DNA from 2 places in the Paenibacillus odorifer genome. Region 1 is predicted to be linked to the other one. Evidence: a T-box and tRNA genes for the amino acid it is inferred to sense, from the RefSeq annotation. Region 1 holds a T-box; the other holds one or more tRNA genes.
The links. The T-box of region 1 lies ahead of trpS (tryptophan--tRNA ligase). A T-box ahead of a tRNA ligase gene usually reads a tRNA of that ligase, here a tRNA-Trp.
Positions count from the first base shown of each region.

Region 2: it encodes a tRNA-Trp, which carries the amino acid that the T-box ahead of trpS (tryptophan--tRNA ligase) is inferred to sense. The anticodon was not compared.

Region 1 is NZ_CP009428.1:5,756,849-5,760,877, forward strand. Features, by position in the region: gene PODO_RS25110 (hypothetical protein) at 20-208, shown strand; gene trpS (tryptophan--tRNA ligase) at 210-1,196, opposite strand; T-box leader at 1,259-1,498, opposite strand; gene PODO_RS25120 (aldose 1-epimerase) at 1,633-2,607, shown strand; gene PODO_RS25125 (alpha/beta-type small acid-soluble spore protein) at 2,809-3,039, shown strand; gene PODO_RS25130 (hypothetical protein) at 3,193-3,603, opposite strand.
Region 2 is NZ_CP009428.1:5,911,551-5,915,579, forward strand. Features, by position in the region: gene PODO_RS25695 (BMP family ABC transporter substrate-binding protein) at 1-1,013, opposite strand, end outside; gene PODO_RS25700 (AraC family transcriptional regulator) at 1,343-2,098, shown strand; tRNA gene PODO_RS25705 (tRNA-Leu) at 2,236-2,314, opposite strand; tRNA gene PODO_RS25710 (tRNA-Cys) at 2,329-2,402, opposite strand; tRNA gene PODO_RS25715 (tRNA-Gly) at 2,413-2,487, opposite strand; tRNA gene PODO_RS25720 (tRNA-Gln) at 2,494-2,568, opposite strand; tRNA gene PODO_RS25725 (tRNA-His) at 2,588-2,663, opposite strand; tRNA gene PODO_RS25730 (tRNA-His) at 2,707-2,782, opposite strand; tRNA gene PODO_RS25735 (tRNA-Trp) at 2,806-2,879, opposite strand; tRNA gene PODO_RS25740 (tRNA-Tyr) at 2,886-2,971, opposite strand; tRNA gene PODO_RS25745 (tRNA-Thr) at 2,977-3,052, opposite strand; tRNA gene PODO_RS25750 (tRNA-Phe) at 3,081-3,156, opposite strand; tRNA gene PODO_RS25755 (tRNA-Asp) at 3,167-3,244, opposite strand; tRNA gene PODO_RS25760 (tRNA-Met) at 3,270-3,346, opposite strand; tRNA gene PODO_RS25765 (tRNA-Val) at 3,364-3,439, opposite strand; tRNA gene PODO_RS25770 (tRNA-Glu) at 3,495-3,569, opposite strand; tRNA gene PODO_RS25775 (tRNA-Ser) at 3,588-3,680, opposite strand; tRNA gene PODO_RS25780 (tRNA-Asn) at 3,684-3,759, opposite strand; rRNA gene PODO_RS25785 (23S ribosomal RNA) at 3,821-4,029, opposite strand, start outside.

The DNA of each region.
Region 1 (4,029 bases):
ACGGAAAGGAAGGCTCTTAATGGGTAAAGGACTCTCACTTTGGTTCGCTTGTTCTTCTATTCTTATTCTCACTGCCGCTTCAATCGCGATCAGCTATAGCTTCTGGCTAGCACTTCTGCTTGGTTTTCTCTGCGTATTGAATATTGGCTGGGGATTTATCCTCAAAGCCAGAATTAGACGCAAACAGGAAAGTTTAAGCTCTGATTAGATTAACGAGCTGGCAGAAAGCCCATCCGCTCTTTTACGCCATTCAATGTCTCAGCTGCAACAATACGTGCGCGTTCAGCACCTTCGGCAAGAATATCAGTGATCGCACCTGAACTGCGAATTTCATGATATCTTTGTTGCAAAGGCTCAAGTGTGGACACAACCACTTCCCCAAGATCCTTCTTAAAGCCACCATACATTTGTCCCTCATAACGATCGGCAATTTGCTGGAGGGACATTCCAGAACATTCCGAGTAAATACTCATCAAGTTACTAATCTCTGGCTTATTAGCCGGATCAAAGATAACTTCACGTCCAGAATCAGTCGTTGCGCGGCTGATTTTTTTACGGATCACATCCGGCGAATCCAACAGGGCAATATAGCTGCCTGCATTTGGGCTGCTCTTGCTCATTTTTTTAGTGCCATCATCCAGAGACATAATGCGTGCGCCCACTTCAGGGATATACGGTTCAGGAATCGTAAAGAATTCGCCAAAACGGTTATTAAATCGGCCAGCTAAATCACGGGTCAACTCCAAGTGCTGCTTCTGATCTTCACCTACTGGCACAAGATCCGCATTATAAACAAGAATATCTGCTGCCATTAAAGAAGGATATACGAATAGGCCCGCGCCAACCGAATCCTTACCTGATGATTTATCTTTGAACTGTGTCATACGCTCAAGCTCGCCCATTGCCGTTAGCGTAGTCATGATCCAACCCAATTCCGCATGCTGAGGCACATGGGACTGCATATATACATTCGAACGCACAGGATCAATTCCTGCCGCGATAAAGAGTGCAGCTACAGCTTCAGACTGCTCACGCAGTGCCGCAGGATCTTGAGCAACGGTGATCGCATGCATATCGACAACCATAAAGAAACATTGATGATCGTCTTGCAGCTTCACAAAATTTTTCAGCGCTCCGATATAGTTACCCAAAGTTAGAGAACCGCTCGGTTGTATGCCTGACATTACTTTTTTCAACATAATATAGACCTCCGTTAGATGTGATTTCCAATTTCCGAGAACGCAAAAAAGCCTCATCCGCAAGGGACGTGAGACCGTGGTGCCACCCTTATTCGCTGCTAAACCTTTGTATAGTCAAAAGGAAACAGCCTTAGTCTTCCGTTAACGGGGAAGATCCGGCCGGTCTACTAGGGTATCTTGCTCCCGTTCAAGCGCGGCGCTCAGGGGTCCATTCATCAAGAGTGTCCTACCGGTTCGCATCAACCACCGGCTTTCTGAAGGTACATTTCCTGCCTACTTGTCCCCGTCATCACATTCTCATCATAATTTAATGCCTTCATCATAGAACCATAAAGAGAAGTTGTCAAATCACTTAACCACTTCCGTATAAATCTGTTATGATAAGGTTATCCATGTTCTATTCGATTACAGTTACGATAAAGGAGCATATCTCATGAAACAGGTGACCAAAGGGCAGTGGGGCGGTTATGATACTTATATTTTGCACAGCCGCGAACTGGAAGTCACGCTTTTGCCGCGACTAGGAAACAACGTGATTTCATTGTTTGATGTAAAGGAACAACGGGAAATTCTGCGGCGGCCTGATGAAAGCGATCAAGCTTTCTTTATGCAAAAACCTTACCATTTTGGCATCCCGCTCTTAATTCCACCCGGAAGAATTCGTAAAGGAAAATTTCAATTCGAGGGTACAAGTTATCAATTTGACCAGAATACCGCTGGTGACAATCATATCCATGGTCTACACCGGACTCAATCCTGGTGTGTCAGCGATATTGAAGAAGACGAGGACGGTTGTGCAGTCACTACTGAATTCCTTACTGAAGATGATCCACACTGGATGGAGCAATTTCCCATTCCACTCAAATTCGAAATGACATTCAGGCTTCAGGATGCCCGGCTCAGCCAGACTTTAAAGGTTACAAATCTCGGCGATCATCGTATTCCCTTTGGGATCGGTTATCACACCTGGTTTATGATCGATGGAGAACCTGAACGCTGGAATCTCAAATTGCCCGTAAACAGCATTTATGAACTAAACGATGAATTGCTCCCTAGCGGCAATCTAATTCCACTCGGTGATCTAGATTCTCTAAATTCTGGAATTAACCTACAGGGAACTAATTTTGATACCGCTCTGCGTATTGGTGACAAGCAGCCCGTAGAAGCATTGTTATTACGCGATGATGGTTATGGTCTTCGTTATACGGCCGACGAGAATCTTTTTCGCCACTGGGTCCTGTATACCAAAGGACCAGCCGATCAATTTCTGTGCATCGAACCTTATACCTGGCTCCCGGATGCTCCTAACGTTTCCGACGATCCTTCCTTCACTGGCTTGCTGAAGGTAGAACCAGGTCAAAGCCTTGAGCTGTCCACTATGCTGGAAATGATCTATCCCGAGAATTAAAGCAGATATACATTATATCGGTCTTCCCTTGCGTTTACGTAAGAGAAGGCCGATTTTTTGTGCGAGCTTAGTTATTTAGGCTTTCCTACCCTTACTTTTAATCGACTAATAATTACCATCCTTAAAACCTTTCGATAGCATGCATGAATTAGCCTCTTAGCGCTCATACTATCTTCACAACGGGCGAAGGAGGTGACACACATGGGTCAAGCAGGTCAAGGTCGTAGCAGCCGTTCCAATAACCTTGTAGTTCCTCAAGCAAATGCAGCGTTGCAACAATTGAAATATGAAGCAGCACAAGAGCTTGGAGTAACGATCCCAGCTGACGGTTATTACGGGAACTACACTTCCCGCGAAACTGGTTCTTTGGGAGGTTACATCACTAAACGTCTAGTACAACTGGCAGAACAACAACTGTCCGGTCGTCAGTAACATCGTTATCTTAAGTGTTTTATCCGGCTGAGGTCTTAAAAAGCCCATTGCCGACTAGCTTTCAAACCTCTCACACTTCTTCCAGAAGCTGTGGGAGGTTTTTCTAATTTATACCCTATAATCCGAGCTGCATGCAATCTTTATGTAAAACGTTTAACTTAAAAATTGATCAGCACTCTCGGCGTAAGCATTACGGGGAGATCGAATCATCAGATTTGCCATATTATAATTGGACTCCAGCGTAGCATCTACGATTAGCTTCCCCTGTCTTATAGCGAATTCATAGCTGATCTCACCATGAGTCCAGCGCCGTTTGTATTTCAGACTCTCCAGTGCCATTAGACGAAAAGAAGACTGCTGACTCTCCGTTATTCCTTCCTTTACTTCTGTGAATCCACCACCCCGACCGGCTAGAGGGTGATGACGTATGCCGAATTTGCCAATGGTATTATTTCGTATTTGCACAAATACCGTACCGGAAGATAGTCCCGATAATTCCTCTTGCAGTTCCCTAAACACCAAATCCATCTGTCTTGCTAAGGATAGCTGTTCTGTCTTAAGCATATCTTTCCTCCTAAAAGTTTTGTGAGCTTAGCTTCTTCGAGTTCACTTCGTCTTTTATAAATCGAACCCTAAATATTTAGGCTAAGGATCCGTCGCTACTGCGGGGAATGTTTGGACTTCCAGCCGCTGTTGTCTCCAAATTTCTTGAATTCTTACGCGTACAGCGGGTGAAATTCGGAGACAAAGGCGGTCGCTCCCGCTCTTACAGTTCCAAAATTCCCCTCCGCCACTCCTTCCCCTTTTCCCAAGTTTCTGGTTCGATTTATATTGTTTGTGAGCTTAGCTACTTCGAGTTTACTTCGTACAAATCGGCTTAGTATGCGCTTACTTAAGCTTTTTGAGCTAAGCTCATTAGTCTTCCTTGCAAGCCTTATATAAGGCTCAAGGCTCATTATAGACCCCTTAAATACGCCAAACAACATTATT
Region 2 (4,029 bases), 150 kb from region 1:
GGGAATACATTTTTATAAATATCATTCTCAGCAATACCTACACCATCATCTACAAAGCTCAACACATCACGTTTGCCCATTTCTAGCGTTCCCTCTTGCAATCTCTTCACTGCACCTAGAATAGCCGTATCAATCTTTTTAATAGATGAAGTAACGATTAGATTTGCTTTTTCACTATCCGTATCGTTAATCAACATTGCCTGATCGGAGTCTACACCGATTGCATATTTTTTCTTTTCTTTAGCTGCGTCAAAGATCCCAAGACCTGTACCCCCAGCCACGTTAAAAATAACATCCACGCCGGAGTTATATTGAATTAGAGACAGCTCCTTACCTTTTGCCGGGTTAACAAAATCACCAGCGTACGACACAGCCACTTTTACATCAGGATCAACATACTGAGCACCTTGAATGTAACCGACCAAGAAAGCATTAATCCCCGGAATATCCATACCGCCCACAAACCCAATCACATTCTCAGGGGTAGCATTCGGCATATCCGATTGTGTAGCTAATGCTGCTACGGCACCTGCCAAGAAAGATACTTCATTTGTCGCATAAGACATGTTGTACATGTTATCTGGTGCTTCATCGATGTCGGTATCATAATTAATGAATTTTTTGTCTGGATACAATTCTGCCGTTGCATTAAACATCTCAGTAATTTCAGAACCGCCAGAAATAATTACATCCCAATCCTCGGAAGCGATATCGTTAAATGTTGGCTCCCATTTCGTTTTATCAACGCCCATTTCAACAACCTTTGTTACTGCACCTAGTTCATCCTTAACCTTTTGCAAGCCGTTATTAGCGGAATCAAAAAATGATTTATCCCCAAGTGTCCCCGGAATCAGCAATACAACCTTGAGTTTATCCCCTGAACCTGTTTCTCCACCCTCAGCAGCGTTTGATCCAGTATTCGCAGAAGAACCGTTATTGGACGTGTTATTCCCACATGCTGTGACCAGAACCATCACCATTAATAACAACAAAGAAAGAACTTTTTTATTCATTACTCTATTCCACCCCTAATTTTAGTTGGTTAGTAATCCGGCAGAATCCCCATCTTCACCCATTGTATAATTCACGGTTCAAATGGAAATTCTCTTTTTTCCAAATAAAGTATCATTAAAAGTAATAAATTTAACGTTTAGGCTCAAAAATAGCAATAAAAATACCATTATTATTAATAATCCGCTTTATTTCCGAACGAGATGGCCAGTCAGGTTGCGAACTTTCGGATTTATTGATACGATCATAACAAATATTATTAAAAATAATTATATGATTTCGGTCATAGTTTTGTACGATTCGGCTAAAACATAAGTATTGGAGGATCATCATGGATCGTGTTCTATATATTGTAAGTGCCACACATGAGCTAAATACTTATATCCCTCCACACCAGCATGAATGCTACGAACTGGTCTATTATTTACAGGGGGTAGGGACAACCAATGTTGGCCCACGAAGTTACCATTTTCGCTCCTCTTCTTTCGCGCTTGTGCCACCCAATCATAAACATGACGAGCACCACCGTGAGGATGCAAATGTATTATTTGTAGGCTTCCACTCGGAACACCCTAATATGAGTAATCTGCTCGGCGTATATGAAGATGATAAAGATCAGACCGTTCTTCAAATCCTGCTGCGAATGAAAGCAGAGTTTACACGCAAGCAAGACGGATTCTCTGAGCTTCTAAACCTACAAATGAGCGAGATTACCGTCCATCTTATGAGGCTTCTTAGTGCCTCTGGATATCAATCCCCATCAGAAGATCGAGTACAATATGTCCTTAATTATATGAATGAGCATTATCGCCATAAATTGTCCGTCGAAACACTATCAGAAATGTCCGGATATAGCTACGATCGTTTTCGCCATCTATTTAAAGAACGTTTCGGGTCTTCACCCCTGCGGTATTTGCTGTTAAAACGCCTGGATTATGCAAAATCTCTATTACGTCATACTCAGATGCAAATCTCTGAAGTATCTGCTGCTGCAGGTTTTGTGAACGATGCCCAATTCTGCAATATGTTTAAACGAGAAATAGGTCATACCCCGCGAGCATTCCGCATTAATAATCAATCAGGTTAATCACTAATCAGATTAAAAAAAGCCGTTGAAATAGAGAAACTCCTCTATTCAACGGCTTAATCCTGTAAAACTAAGAACATAAAGAAAAAAGGTTAGTAAGATTGCTTATAAAAGCATTCTTACTAACCTTTTTAAGATACCGGCGAGAGGACTCGAACCTCCACGGTTTCCCACTCGATTTTGAGTCGAGCGCGTCTGCCATTCCGCCACGCCGGCACATATGAACTAAATGGAGGCGCCACCCAGATTTGAACTGGGGATAAAGCTTTTGCAGAGCTTTGCCTTACCACTTGGCTATGGCGCCATGTAAATTTTGGAGCGGACGACGGGAATCGAACCCGCGACCCTCGCCTTGGCAAGGCGATGCTCTACCGCTGAGCCACGTCCGCATAAAATGGCTGGGGATATAGGATTCGAACCTATGAGTGACGGAGTCAAAGTCCGTTGCCTTACCGCTTGGCTAATCCCCAATAACATTTTAAAGTAAAATGGGGCGACTGATGGGTCTCGAACCCACGAATGCCGGAACCACAATCCGGTGCGTTAACCCCTTCGCCACAGTCGCCATATTAAGTTGATATTGTTGCCATTATTCATTTTAAAGAAAATGGGGCGGCCGATGGGTCTCGAACCCACGAATGCCGGAACCACAATCCGGTGCGTTAACCCCTTCGCCACGGCCGCCATATTAAACTTTAGAAAGAACTTGGCAGGGGCAGCAGGAATTGAACCCACACCAACGGTTTTGGAGACCGTTGTTCTACCTTTAAACTATGCCCCTAAAAACTGGTGGAGGATGATGGATTCGAACCACCGAACACTTACGTGAGCAGATTTACAGTCTGATGCGTTTGGCCACTTCGCTAATCCTCCAAGGATGGTGCCGGCGAGAGGACTTGAACCCCCAACCTACTGATTACAAGTCAGTTGCTCTACCAATTGAGCTACACCGGCATGGCACTCATTCTTTTGTGATGATAAATGGTGGCTCGGGACGGAATCGAACCGCCGACACGAGGATTTTCAGTCCTCTGCTCTACCGACTGAGCTACCGAGCCATGATGAAAATGGCGGAACCGACGGGATTCGAACCCGCGATCTCCTGCGTGACAGGCAGGCATGTTAGGCCAACTACACCACGGTTCCAAAAGATATAATTGCTTAAGTTAATTGGTTGCGGGGGCAGGATTTGAACCTGCGGCCTTCGGGTTATGAGCCCGACGAGCTACCGGGCTGCTCCACCCCGCGTCAGTAAAAATATGTTATGGTGGAGGCTGAGGGGATCGAACCCCCGACCCTCTGCTTGTAAGGCAGATGCTCTCCCAGCTGAGCTAAGCCTCCATAAACAACAATTGTTATTGTACCAAAGTCCACTAGGATAAATCAAGTGAAAATTTGGTGACCCGTATGGGATTCGAACCCATGTTACCTCCGTGAAAGGGAGGTGTCTTAACCCCTTGACCAACGGGCCATACTAATTAAAAATTTGTGGCGGAGAGAGAGGGATTCGAACCCTCGAGACGCTTGTGGCGCCTACACGATTTCCAATCGTGCTCCTTCGGCCAAACTCGGACACCTCTCCATATGGCTCCCCGAACAGGACTCGAACCTGTGACAACTCGATTAACAGTCGAGTGCTCTACCAACTGAGCTATCAGGGAATATTCATACCAGGCTTAATCGCCTGAAAACTGAATCCGAAACGAATTTGCATTCTAAGTATAGGATAAGCCCTCGACCGATTAGTATTGGTCAGCTCCATGCATTGCTGCACTTCCACCTCCAACCTATCTACCTCGTCGTCTTCAAGGGGTCTTACTAATTGGGAAATCTCATCTTGAGGGGGGCTTCACGCTTAGATGCTTTCAGCGCTTATCCCGTCCGTACGTAGCTACCCAGCCATGCTCCTGGCGGAACAACTGGTGCACCAG